4 regions of the Streptomyces sp. NBC_00029 genome follow, and region 3 is predicted to be linked to each of the others. Evidence: riboswitches for the same ligand, from Rfam matches in the RefSeq annotation. Region 3 holds a riboswitch; each other region holds the start of a gene.
The links. Region 3 has a riboswitch for cobalamin ahead of metE (5-methyltetrahydropteroyltriglutamate--homocysteine S-methyltransferase). Riboswitches for the same ligand answer to the same signal wherever they lie in the genome.
Positions count from the first base shown of each region.

Region 1: it holds a riboswitch for cobalamin, as region 3 does, so the genes downstream of both, OG753_RS27730 (ribonucleoside-diphosphate reductase subunit alpha) here and metE (5-methyltetrahydropteroyltriglutamate--homocysteine S-methyltransferase) in region 3, are expected to answer to the same signal.
Region 2: it holds a riboswitch for cobalamin, as region 3 does, so the genes downstream of both, OG753_RS37015 (CoA-acylating methylmalonate-semialdehyde dehydrogenase) here and metE (5-methyltetrahydropteroyltriglutamate--homocysteine S-methyltransferase) in region 3, are expected to answer to the same signal.
Region 4: it holds a riboswitch for cobalamin, as region 3 does, so the genes downstream of both, OG753_RS12420 (cobalamin biosynthesis protein) here and metE (5-methyltetrahydropteroyltriglutamate--homocysteine S-methyltransferase) in region 3, are expected to answer to the same signal.

Region 1 covers NZ_CP108292.1:5,898,945-5,902,183, reverse strand. The annotation lists gene OG753_RS27745 (carbon starvation CstA family protein) at 1-867, shown strand, start outside; gene OG753_RS27740 (YbdD/YjiX family protein) at 867-1,061, shown strand; gene OG753_RS27735 (GNAT family N-acetyltransferase) at 1,160-1,657, shown strand; cobalamin riboswitch at 1,702-1,831, shown strand; gene OG753_RS27730 (ribonucleoside-diphosphate reductase subunit alpha) at 1,975-3,239, shown strand, end outside.
Region 2 covers NZ_CP108292.1:8,047,191-8,050,429, reverse strand. The annotation lists gene OG753_RS37020 (short-chain fatty acyl-CoA regulator family protein) at 139-1,554, shown strand; cobalamin riboswitch at 1,619-1,804, shown strand; gene OG753_RS37015 (CoA-acylating methylmalonate-semialdehyde dehydrogenase) at 1,990-3,239, shown strand, end outside.
Region 3 covers NZ_CP108292.1:7,846,172-7,849,410, forward strand. The annotation lists gene metE (5-methyltetrahydropteroyltriglutamate--homocysteine S-methyltransferase) at 1-1,717, opposite strand, end outside; cobalamin riboswitch at 1,878-2,104, opposite strand; gene xdhC (xanthine dehydrogenase accessory protein XdhC) at 2,236-3,096, opposite strand; gene xdhB (xanthine dehydrogenase molybdopterin binding subunit) at 3,098-3,239, opposite strand, start outside.
Region 4 covers NZ_CP108292.1:2,581,733-2,584,971, reverse strand. The annotation lists gene OG753_RS12425 (cobyric acid synthase) at 1-757, opposite strand, end outside; gene OG753_RS12420 (cobalamin biosynthesis protein) at 754-1,716, opposite strand; cobalamin riboswitch at 1,754-1,897, opposite strand; gene OG753_RS12415 (hypothetical protein) at 2,017-2,238, opposite strand; gene OG753_RS12410 (anion permease) at 2,264-3,239, opposite strand, start outside.

The DNA.
Region 1 (3,239 bases), 1.9 Mb from region 3:
GAGGAGGCCAGCCTGCTCTCCCGTACGGGCGGCGCGCCGACCTTCGCACTCGGAATGTCCGAGATCTTCTCCGCCGTGGTCGGCGGTGCGGGCATGAAGGCGTTCTGGTACCACTTCGCCATCATGTTCGAGGCGCTGTTCATCCTGACCACGCTCGACGCGGGCACCCGCGTGGGCCGGTTCATGCTCCAGGACACCCTCGGCAACGTGCACAAGTCCTTCAAGGACGTCAGCTGGAAGCCCGGCGTGTGGTTCGCGAGCGCGATCGTCGTCGGCGGCTGGGGCTACTTCCTGTGGGTCGGCATCAAGGACCCGCTGGGCGGCATCAACCAGCTCTTCCCGCTCTTCGGCATCGCCAACCAGCTGCTCGCCGCGGTCGCCCTGGCCGTCTGCACCACGCTGCTGGTCAAGTCCGGCCGGCTCAAGTGGGCCTGGGTGACGGGCGTTCCGCTGGTCTGGGACGCCACGGTGACCCTGACCGCGAGCTATCAGAAGATCTTCTCCGAGGACGTGAAGGTCGGCTTCTTCGCCCAGCGCGACAAGTACCAGGCCGGGATCGACGCCGACAAGGTCCTGCCGCCCGCCAAGAACATGGACGACATGCACACCGTGGTCACCAACGCCACGGTGGACGGCGTCCTGTGCGCCCTCTTCGCCGTCCTGATCATCGTGGTCCTCGCGGACGCGGCCCGGACCTGCCTGAAGGCCGTCCGCGACCCCGGCTCGGCGACCCTCTCCGAGGTCCCGTGGACCGAGTCGAAGATCGTCGCCCCGGCCGGGCTGATCGCGACCGCCGAGGAGCGGGCGGAGCTCGCCGCGGCGGGCCCGGACGCGGGCGGCGGCCACGTCAAGGAGCCGGTGGCCTGATGAGCGTGCGCAGCGCGCTGGCGAAGGTGCGTTTCTACGTACGGGAGTTCTCGGGGGAGGCGGCGTACGACCGCTACGTGGCCCACGCCCGCTCCCACGACCCGGACGCGGAGGTGCTCACCCGCCGCGCGTTCGAACGCGCCCGCACGGACGCCCGCGAGGCGGACCCCCGCGAGGGCTTCCGCTGCTGCTGAGCCCACCCGGACCGAAGGCCCCGCCGGACACTTCCGGCGGGGCCTTCGCCGGATCCGCACCGGGCACCGCCACCGGCCCGTCCTGCACACTCGACCTCATGGACATGGTGATCAGAACGGCGCTGCCCGCCGACTACGCGGAGCTGGGTGGGATCACGGCGCAGGCCTACCTCACCGACGGGCATCTGGACTTCAACGAGGACGACGCCTACCTCGACGTGCTGCGCGACGTGGCCGGCCGGGCCGCCCGGGCCGAGGTGCTCGTCGCCGAGCGGGACGGGCGCCTGCTGGGCGGGGTGACCTTCGCCGCGCCCGGCAGCCCGCTCGCCGACATCGCGGCCCCGGACGAGGCCGAGTTCCGGATGCTCGCGGTGGCCCACGAGGCCCGCGGGCAGGGTGCCGGTGAGGCTCTGGTGCGGGCCTGCATCGAGCGGGCGAAGGCCCTCGACGGGGTGACCGGCCTGGTTCTTTCCACGCAGCGCAGCATGGCCGGCGCCCACCGGATCTATCTGCGACTGGGCTTCGTACGCACGCCGGAGCGGGACTGGGCGCCGATCGAGGGCCTGACACTCCTGGCGTATCGGCTCAAGCTGTAGCCACGCCGACACTACATGTGGGGGTTGCCGCAACGGGCCGCCCCCACATGTATGCTCATGCCTGCTGTCGCCGCAGGGGAATCCGGTGCGAATCCGGAACTGTCCCGCAACGGTATGAAGTGTCCGGCTACCGGACGCCAAGTCCGATGACCTGCCGACAGCGCGCCCGGCTCGACCGAACCGGGTGCCGATTCGTCCGGGCCTCGCGGTTGGGCCGGTGGACGCCATGCCGGGGTACGCGTTCGCGTCGCGCCCGCATGCGCCCGCTCGCGCCCCTCCCCGCCGATGACCGGGCCGAGCGAGGGAGAGCTCCCGCCGTGACCATCGCGCCTTCCGCACCGCGCGCCGAGTCCACTTCTGGCGACAACACCGAGGGCCCGGGGGCCACGCTGCTGCGTACCCTCACCGAACTTACGGCGGACCTCCCCGACACCGACCCCGGCCGGGTCGCGGCCTCCGCGCTGCGCGGCCGCAGCTCCGCCGCCGACGACGCCGAACTGCGCGGGCTGGCCACGGAGGCCGCCGCCGGTCTGATCTCCGAGGACCCGGCCTACTCCCGCCTCGCCGCCCGCCTGCTGACGCTGGCCGTGCGCGACGAGGCCGCGAGCCAGGGCTCCACGTCCTTCTCGGCCTCCGTCGAGGTCGGCCACCTCGAGGGCCTCATCGCCGACCGCACGGCCGAGTTCGTCCGCACCCACGCGGCCCGGCTGGACTCGCTCGTCGAGCTCACCCTCGCCGAGGGCGCAGACGACCGCTTCGGCTTCTTCGGCCTGCGCACCCTGCACAGCCGCTACCTGCTGCGCCACCCGATCACCCGTCAGGTCATCGAGACCCCGCAGTACTTCATGCTGCGCGTGGCCTGCGGTCTCGCCGCGGACGAGAGCGTCCAGGCCGTGGAGGAAGTGGCCTCGCTCTACCGGCTGATGAGCCGGCTGGACTACCTGCCGTCCTCCCCCACGCTCTTCAACTCCGGCACCCGTCACCCGCAGATGTCCTCCTGCTACCTGCTGGACTCCCCGCTGGACGAGCTCGACTCGATCTACGACCGCTACCACCAGGTGGCGCGCCTGTCGAAGCACGCCGGCGGCATCGGCCTCTCGTACTCCCGCATCCGCGCCCGCGGTTCGCTGATCCGCGGCACCAACGGGCACTCCAACGGCATCGTGCCGTTCCTGAAGACCCTCGACGCCTCCGTCGCCGCCGTGAACCAGGGCGGCCGCCGCAAGGGCGCCGCCGCGGTCTACCTGGAGACCTGGCACGCGGACATCGAGGAGTTCCTGGAGCTCCGCGACAACACCGGTGAGGACCAGCGCCGTACGCACAACCTGAACCTCGCCCACTGGGTGCCGGACGAGTTCATGCGCCGTGTGAACGCCGACGCCGACTGGTCGCTGTTCTCCCCGGCCGACGTGCCCGAGCTGGTCGACCTGTGGGGGGACGAGTTCGACGCCGCCTACCGCAAGGCCGAGGCGGACGGCCTGGCCCGCAAGACCATGCCCGCCCGCGACCTGTACGGCCGGATGATGCGCACCCTCGCGCAGACCGGCCAGGGCTGGATGACGTTCAAGGACGCCTCCAACCG
Region 2 (3,239 bases), 200 kb from region 3:
CCGAGTGCCATCAAGCAGGTACATCTGCCAAGCTTTGCGAATCTTCGGCGCCACAATTGCCAAGGTTGCGAAGGCCGTCGGGCAGACAGATCCCCGTATCCTGGCGTCGCGTGTCCGGCCCGGCGGCGAAGGAGTGCGGTGAGCAAGACGTACGCGGGAGCGCGGCTGCGGCGGCTGCGCGAGGAGCGCCGGATGACCCAGGCCGACCTGGCCCGGATGCTCGCCATCTCCCCCAGCTACCTCAACCAGATGGAGCACGACTCCAGGCCGCTCACCGTCCCGGTCCTGCTGCGGCTCACCGAGGCCTTCGGGGTGGATCCGGGCTTCTTCTCCGAGCGCGACACCAGCCGTCTGGTCGCCGATCTGCGCGAGGCGCTCGCGAACGAGGTGGCCCAGGCCCGCGTCTCCCCCTCGGACCTGGCCGAACTGGCCACCCGTATGCCCGCGGTCGCCTCGGTGCTGCTCGACCTCGGCCGGCGCAGCCGGCTGCTGGCCGAGCGCCTCGCCGACGCCGCCGACGGCCGGGACGTGGCGGCCGACAGCCCGCGCTCACCCCACGAGGAGATCCGCGAGTTCTTCTACCGCCGGCAGAACTACCTCCACGACACCGATCTCGCCGCCGAGGGTCTCGCCGCCGAGATCGGTATCCGCCCGGGGGACGTGGTCAGCGCCCTGGCCCGCCGGCTCTCCGAGCGGCACGGCGTCAGGACGGCCACGGATTCCGACCGGCTGCACCACTACGACCCCTCCTCCCGGGTACTGCACCTGTCGAACCGGCTGCGGCCGGGGCAGCAGGCGTTCCGGATGGCCACCCAGCTGGCGCTGATCGAGTACGGGGCCGAGCTCGACCGGCTGGCCGCCGAGGATTTCCCGCCCGGCTCTCCCGTCCACGCCCTCGCGAGGATCGGCATCGCCAACCACTTCGCGGGCGCGCTCATCCTCCCGTACCGCGCGTTCCACGCGGCCGCCGAGGAGTTCCGCTACGACATCGAGCGGCTCACCGACCACTTCGGGATCGGCTACGAGACCGTCTGCCACCGGCTCAGCACCCTGCAACGTCCCAGGCTGCGCGGTGTTCCCTTCTCCTTCGTCCGGGTGGACCGGGCCGGGAACATGTCCAAGCGGCAGTCGGCGACCGGGTTCCACTTCTCCCGCGCGGGCGGCACCTGTCCACTGTGGAACGTCTACGAGGCCTTCGCCGCGCCGGGCCGCATCCACGTCCAGGTGGCCGCCATGCCCGACGGGCAGCGGTACCTGTGGACCGCGCGCGCCGTCACCCGCCACCGCGGCGGATGGGGCGAGCCCGGCAAGACCTTCGCGATCGGGCTGGGCTGCGAGATCCGGCACGCATCGCGGCTCGTGTACGCCGACGGGCTCGACCTCGACAACACGGCGGCCGCGACGCCCATCGGCATGGGCTGCCGCCTGTGCGAACGGCTCGACTGCCCGCAGCGGGCCGTTCCGCCGCTCGGCCGGGCGCTGGCCGTCGACGAGAACAGCAGCACCTTCATCCCGTACCCGGTGACCAGGAGCCGCGCCCCGGCACAGGACTGAGGGGACGTCAGTCGGCCACGGGGCCGGCGAAGGCGCGCGGCGGCGGCTCTGGACTTACTAGGACGTCCAACTATATGTTCGTGGCACAAGGTCCGCGGTGCAGGGAAGCCGGTGAGAATCCGGCACGGTCCCGCCACTGTGACCGGGGAGTGTGCTGCCATCCACACGCCACTGACGAGGTCTGTCGGGAAGGCGGGCGGCGCGCGGGGATCCGGGAGTCAGGATACCGGCCGCGGAACGTTCCGTGTTTTCCACGAGGATGGAGCAGACACGCATGGCACCGGTTTGTACCCACGACCCTGGTGATCCGGCGGAGCGCACGCACGCCTTCGCGCGCTCGTAGTCCCACGGCCCTCCCAGCGGCGCACCCCATCGGGTGCCGTCCGCGGGTCCGCCGTGCCATCCCCGGATCCAACCTGACGAGAGCAGGCACCCATGGTCCGCGAACTCACCCATTTCATCGGCGGCAAGCACACCACCGGATCCTCCGGTCTCTTCACCGACGTCCACGACCCCAACACCGGCGCCGTCCAGGCCCGTGTCCCGCTCGCGGGGCGGGCCGACACCGAGGCCGCCATCGCCGACGCCGAAGAGGCGCAGGCCGACTGGGGGCAGTGGAACCCGCAGCGCCGCTCGCGCGTGCTCCTTCGGTTCCTCCAGCTGGTGGAGGGCGAACGGGACTCCCTCGCCCGGCTGTTGTCCTCCGAGCACGGAAAGACCGTCGCCGACTCCCACGGCGATCTGCAACGCGGCCTGGAGGTGGTGGAGTTCGCCGCCGGCGTCCCGCACCTGCTGAAGGGCGAGTTCACCGACAACGCGGGCAGCGGGATCGACGTGCACTCGCTGCGCTCGCCACTGGGCGTGGTCGCCGGGATCACCCCCTTCAACTTCCCCGCGATGATCCCCCTGTGGCAGGCCGCCCCCGCCCTGGCCTGTGGGAACGCCTTCATCCTGAAGCCGTCCGAACGGGACCCGTCCGTACCGCTGCGCCTGGCCGAGCTGTTCCTGGAAGCAGGTCTGCCGCCCGGTGTGCTGAATGTGGTCAACGGCGGCAAGGAGGCCGTCGACACCCTCCTCGAGGACCCGCGCGTCCAGGCTCTCGGCTTCGTCGGCTCCACCCCGATCGCCGCGCACATCTACGCCACCGCCGCCGCCCACGGCAAGCGCGCCCAGTGCTTCGGCGGCGCCAAGAACCACATGATCGTGATGCCCGACGCCGATCTCGACCAGGCCGTGGAGGCGCTCATCGGCGCCGGCTACGGCTCCGCGGGCGAGCGCTGCATGGCCATCGCCGTCGCCGTCCCCGTCGGCGAGGAGACCGCGGACGCGCTGGTGACGAAGCTGAAGCAGCGCATTGCCACCCTGCGCGTCGGCCGCTCCGACGACCCCGGGGCCGACTTCGGGCCGCTGGTCAGCCGGGACGCCCTCGACCGGGTGAACCGCTACGTCGGCATCGGTGCCACCGAGGGCGCCGAACTCGTCGTGGACGGACGCGGGTTCACCCTCCCCGGGCACGAGAGCGGCTACTTCGCCGGCGCCACCCTCTTCGACCGCGTGACCCCCCGGATGCGGATCTACCGCGAGGAGATCTTCGGCCCGGTGCTGTCCGTCGTACGGGCCGCCGACTACGAGGAGGCCCTGCGCCTGCCCACCGAGCACCCGTACGGCAACGGCGTCGCGATCTT
Region 3 (3,239 bases):
TGGTGACGGGGCCGGTGAGCATGCCCTTGACCGGCTTGGTGGTCTGCGACTGCGCGTACGTGGTCCAGCGGACGGTCATCGGCTCGGGGCGGGAGATGTCCCCGGCCAGCACCGGCGGGCGGACGTAGCGGGTGCCGTACGACTGCACCCAGCCGTGCTGCGTGGCGAGGTACCCCGTCAGCTGCTCGGCGAAGTACTGGACCATGTCGTTGCGTTCGGGCTCGCCGTGCACCAGGACGTCGATCCCGGTCTTCTCCTGGAAGGAGAGCACCTCGCGGATCTCGTCCTTGATGCGCTCCTCGTAGCCGGCGGCGTCGATCCGTCCGGCGCGGAGGTCGGCGCGCGCGGTGCGCAGCTCGTTCGTCTGCGGGAACGAGCCGATCGTGGTGGTCGGCAGCAGTGGCAGACCCAGGTGCGCCCGCTGGGCGGCGGTCCGCTCGGCGTACGGCTGCGAGCGCCGCCCGTCGGCGTCGGTGATGGCCGCGGTGCGGGCGCGGACCGCGGGGTCGTGGGTGATGGCGGAGCCGGCGCGGGAGGCGAGGTCGGCCCGGTTGGCGGCGAGTTCGGCGGCGATGGCGCCGGTGCCCTGGGCGAGACCGCGGGCGAGGGTGGTGATCTCGGTGGTCTTCTGGCGGGCGAAGGAGAGCCAGCGCCGGATCTGCGGGTCGATGTCGCGTTCGGCGCTGGCGTCCAGCGGGACGTGCAGGAGGGAGCAGGACGAGGCGACGTCGACGCGGTCGGCGAGGCCGAGGAGGGTGCCGAGGGTGGTCAGGGACTTCTGGAAGTCGTTGATCCAGATGTTGCGGCCGTTGACCACACCGGCGACCAGCCGCTTTCCGGGCAGCCCGCCGACGGCGGCGAGGTCGTCGAGGTTCGCGCGGGCGCTGCCGGTGAAGTCCAGGGCGAGGCCTTCGACGGGGGCAGCGGCGAGCACCGGGAGGGCGTCGCCGAGCCGGTCGAAGTACGAGGCGACCAGCAGCTTCGGGCGGTCGGTGGCCGCCCCCAGGTCGCGGTAGGCGCGGGCGGTGGCGCTCAGGTCGGCCGGGGTGCGGTCCTGGACCAGGGCGGGCTCGTCGAGCTGGACCCAGTCGGCGCCGGCGGCGCGCAGATCGGCCAGGACCCGGGCGTAGACGGGCAGCAGCCGGTCGAGCAGGGTGAGCGGCTGGAAGTCCGCGGCCACCCCCGGGGCGGGCTTGGCCAGCAGCAGGTAGGTGATGGGGCCGACCAGGACCGGGCGGGCGGAGTGCCCGAGAGCCAGGGCTTCCTTCAGCTCGGCGACCTGCTTGGTGGAGTCGGCGGTGAAGACGCTGTCCGGGCCGAGTTCGGGGACCAGGTAGTGGTAGTTGGTGTCGAACCACTTGGTCATTTCCAGCGGGGCGACGTCCTGGGTGCCGCGGGCCATCGCGAAGAGGCCGTCGAGCGCATGGGCCTCGACGGCTGCGCGGTGCCGCTCGGGGACGGCGCCGACCATGACACTGGTGTCCAACACGTGGTCGTAGTACGAGAAGTCACCGGTCGGCACCTCGTGGATGCCGGCGTCGGTCAGCTGCTGCCAGTTCGAACGGCGCAGGTCGGCCGCGGTCCGGCGGAGGGCGTCGGCGGTGACGCGGCCCTTCCAGTAGCCCTCGACGGCCTTCTTCAGTTCGCGGTTCTGTCCCTGGCGGGGGTAGCCGTGAACGGTGGCTCGTGCTGCCGTGGCGGCGGGCTTGGGTGTCACGGAACTCTCCTTCGCGAGATGTGTCCTGAACATCCCGGTGACGGGACGCGGACGCGAAGGAACGACAGAACGGGCGGTCCACGCCGCGGGGATGCCGCAGGTGCCGCTCGCTGTGTACGCCGACCCGCCCACGAGGTCACCGAAATGGCCGCATGCGAACGTTCGCGTGCGGGCAACGGGCAGGTCTTCGGACTCGCGGGCACGCCTGCCGGTCTCCCGGCGGGCACCTACTGGCCGTCGCTTCCCAGGACCGTTGTCCGGACCCAGTGCTCATGACGGCGGTCGTTCCCGCTCACCGCTGCGGGGCAGTCCCGGATTCCCACCGGGTTCCCTCTTACGACGCATCCCGCCTGGCGGACGGGGCGAACCAGCTGCGCGAGCAACACTAGGTCGATTTCGTGGAGTTCGAGTACAGCGGTCCACATGCCGGACGCATGAAATGAGACACGGCGGGCCCGGGGCGGGCGTTCCCGGCTTCCGGCCCCGGGCCTGCAGGAACCGGGACTCCCGCGTTCCGGTCAGGCAGGGGCGCGGAGACGGAGTTCGGCGTCCACCGGGTCCGACACCTCCTGAAGGACGGGCTGTTCGAAGGTCCGGAGCAGGTCCGCCGCGACACTCACGGCGATCGTGGCGGGTTCCTTGCCGGTGATCCCGGCCGTCCCGATCGGGGTCTTGATCCGGGCGATTGCGGCCGCGTCATGGCCGCCCTCGGCGGCCAGGCGCTGCCGGAACCGTGCCCATTTCGCAGACGAGCCGATCAAACCGATCGAGCCGAGACCGCTGGTGCGCAGGGCGGCGTCGCACAGTGCGGCGTCCTCGGCGTGATCGTGGGTCATGATCAGGACGTGAGCGCCGGGCGGCAGCTCCGAAAGCACCTCCTCCGGAAGCAGCGGGGTGTGGTGCACATGAATCTGCGCCACCGCGTCCGCGAGCACGCCCAGCCGCTCACCCGTGAGCATGTCGGGGCGGCTGTCGGTCAGGTGCAGGTCGAGATCGTGCCGGGCCAGGATGCGGGCCAGCTCCAGTCCCACGTGCCCGATGCCGAAGACCGCCACCGCCTGGACCACCGGGAGCGGTTCGAGCAGCACGGTGACGGACCCGCCGCAGCACTGCACGCCGTGCCGTCCGGTGACCTTGTCGTTGAGGGCGAACTCCATCATCTCCGGCTCCGGACCGGCCGTGCCGGACAGCTCGCGCGCCCGGTCGATGGCGACGGCCTCGATGTTGCCGCCGCCGATCGAACCCCACGTCTCGGTCCGTCCCACGACGAGCTTGGCACCGGCCCGGCGGGGCGCGTGGCCGCGCACAGCCGCGACGGTCACGAGCACGCCGGGTTCCCGGCGTGCCCGCAACCGTGCGACCGCGGCCACCCAGCTCATGTCAGGCATGGCTCAAGGCGTTTGCGTCGGCGGGGACCACGCTGCCGTCGGCTGCGGGAGCGCACGGGCGCGCGCCGCCCCCGCGGGCCGCCTGGATCGCCCAGTACACCGCTTCGGGCGTCGCCGGGGAAGCGAGCTCGACG
Region 4 (3,239 bases), 5.3 Mb from region 3:
GTACCGCCCCGCGCAGGGAGACCCGCAGGCCGTCCTCCTCGTCGATGCCCAGCCCGTGCTGGAACGGCAGTACCCCGTACGTGGCCCGGCCCGTCAGGCCGCGCAGCATCTCCATGCCCGGCTCCAGCAGCGACACGTCACCGCGGAACTTGTTGACCATGTACCCGGCGATCAGCGACTGGTCCTCGGCCGACAGCAGCGCCGTCGTACCGAAGAAGGACGCGAAGACCCCGCCGCGGTCGATGTCGCCGACCACCACCACCGGGAACCGCGCGGCCCGCGCGATGCCCATGTTCACGATGTCGGTCCGGCGCAGGTTGATCTCGGCCGGACTCCCCGCCCCCTCGCAGATCACGGCGTCATACGTGCCCCGCAGCTGCTCCAGGCAGTCCGTGACGATGCCGAGCAACTGCTCCTGGCGCCCGCCGTGGTAGCCGCGGGCGCTCATCTCGCCCACCGGCTTGCCCAGCAGCACCACCTGGCTGCTGCGGTCGCTGCCGGGCTTGAGCAGCACCGGGTTCATCAGCGCGGTCGGCTCCACGCGGGCCGCCTGGGCCTGCATCGCCTGGGCGCGCCCGATCTCGGCGCCCTCCAGGGTCACGAAGGAGTTCAGCGACATGTTCTGCGCCTTGAACGGCGCCACCTTCACGCCCTGCCGGGCCAGCCAGCGGCAGATCCCCGCCGTGACCACGCTCTTCCCCGCGTCCGATGTGGTGCCCGCGACCAGCAGACCCCCGCCGCGCTTCGCGCCGCTCATGCGCGCCGCCCCTTCTTCGTCGTACGGGAGACCAGCAGCCGGACGGCCACACAGGCACCCAGCGCCAGCCAGCTCACCTGCCGCGACAGCCGTACCGCCCGCTCGATGTCCGCGACCTCCACCGGCCGCCCCGCCCCGCCGTTCAATACCGCCCGGTGCTCGACCCGGCCGCCGTACGCGAGGGTCCCGCCCAGTCTGACGCCCAGCGCCCCGGCGAAGGAGGCCTCGACGGGTCCGGCGTTGGGGCTCGGATGGGCGGCGGCGTCCGCGCGCCAGGCCCGTACGGCGCCCCGCCGGTCGGGGCCGGCCAGTACGGCGGCGACCGCCGTCAGCCGGGCCCCCGGCCAGCCCGCCAGGTCGTCGAGTCGGGCGGAGGCCCAGCCGTAGCGCAGGTAGCGGGGGGACTTGTGGCCGACCATCGCGTCCAGGGTGTTCACGGCGCGGAAGGCCAGCAGGCCGGGGACTCCGGCGACGGCGCCCCACACCAGGGCCCCGACCACCGCGTCGGAGGTGTTCTCGGCGACGGACTCCACGACGGCGCGGGCCATCTGCTGCCCGTCCAGGGCCTGCGGGTCGCGCCCGCACAGGTGGGGCAGCCGCTCCCGGGCCACCTCGATGTCCCCGGCGGCGAGCGCCCCGCCGATGGCGCGGGCCTCCCGGCCCAGCGAGGTGCCTCCCACGACGGCCCAGGTGGCGGCGGCGGTCAGGGCGATACGGGCGGCCGCGGGCCGGGAGCGCACGGCGCGGGCGCCCAGGGCCCCGACGGCGGCCGCGCCCCCGGCGCACACCAGGGTGTGCAGGAGGCCCCGGGAGCGGTCGTCGCGCCACAGGGAGCGCTCGACGGCGGCGGCGGCCTTTCCGAAGGCGGCCACGGGGTGCCCTCGGCGCGGATCACCGAGGATCCGGTCGCCGATCAGGCCCGCCGTGGCGCCGTACGCGAAAACGCGATCGGCACGCATGGTGACAGGTATGTCCTCACTCAGGGTCCGCGCCCTGGTTCGACGTGTCCGGCGGCGAGAGTTCCTGGCTCCCGGTCGCACTCGGCCCGAGTGCTCCGGTGACAGTGGCGGGACCGCGCCGGATTCGCACCGGACTTCCTCTCCATGCCGCCGTAATGGCTCGGGCAGTCCACCATGCACCGCGAAGCCCGTCAACTCGCCGTTGACCTGCGGTGCCGTGGGGGGCCCGGGATGCGAAAAGCTCCCTCCGGGACAAACCCGGAGGGAGCCTTCACGCCTGGCCGGCCGCGGGGCGGCGGATCAGGCGACGATCAGGTAGATCCCGTACGTCACGGCCGCCGCGACGAGCGCGAAGCAGGCGTACGCGCCGGTACGGGCGAGGGTGGCGGTGCCGCCCTGCTCGGTCGCGGTCTCGTGCTTGGACAGGCCCACCAGGCCCAGGGTGAAGAGGGCCACGAGGGCGACGGTGGCGAGGAGGCTGACCCCGAAGACGGAGCCGAGCGCTTCCCAGTCGATCTTCATACTGCCGTTCCTCTGTGTGTCTCGGTCAGACCGCGGCGGCCGGAGCCGCCGGGGTCTGCGTCGCGGCCGGGATGGTGGCCTTCAGGTCCTCGTCCGTGACCGCGGCGGTCGTACCGGCGAGGGGGGTGCCGATGCCGGCTGCGGCGACGGTCGGCGGGACGGTGACCGCGGCGATCGCCGTGGTGACGACACCCGGCTCCTCGGCGTGGGCCGGCTCCACCTCGTTGACGTTGTTGTGGTCGACGACCTGGCGGCGCGAGATGAGCCAGATGGCCAGGCAGGAGCCGATCAGGAAGAGCGTGACCGCGGCGATGCCGACGTCACCGATGCGCATGACCAGTTCGGCACCGGCCGAGACCAGCGCGGCGGCCGGCAGGGTCAGGCCCCAGGCGACGAACATGCGGGTCGCGGTGGACCAGCGGACCACACCGCCCTTGCGGCCCAGGCCCGCACCCATGACCGCACCGGAGCACGAGTGGGTGGTGGAGAGCGAGAAGCCCAGGTTGGAGGAGGCGAGGATGACGGACGCGGCCGAGGTCTGGGCGGCGAAGCCCTGCTGCGGCTGCAGGTCGGTCAGGCCACTGCCCATGGTGCGGATGATGCGCCAGCCGCCCAGGTAGGTGCCCATCGCGATGGCGAGTCCGGCGGAGACGATGACCCAGACCGGCGGGTTCGCGTCGGGCGCGATCGCGCCGCCGGCGATGAGGGCCAGGGTGATGATGCCCATCGTCTTCTGAGCGTCGTTGGTGCCGTGCGCGAGGGAGACGAGACCGGCCGAGGCGATCTGACCGGCGCGGTACCCCTTGGCGGAGGTCTTCTCGCCGACCTTGTTCCCCATCCGGTACGTGACCTTGGCGGCCAGGTACGCGGCGATGCCGGCCACCAGGGGGGCGGCGATCGCGGGGATGAGGACCTTGGTGACGATGACGCTGCCGTTGACCGCGCCGAGGCCGGCGGAGGCGACCGCGGCACCGATCAGGCCGCCCATCAGGGCGTGCGAG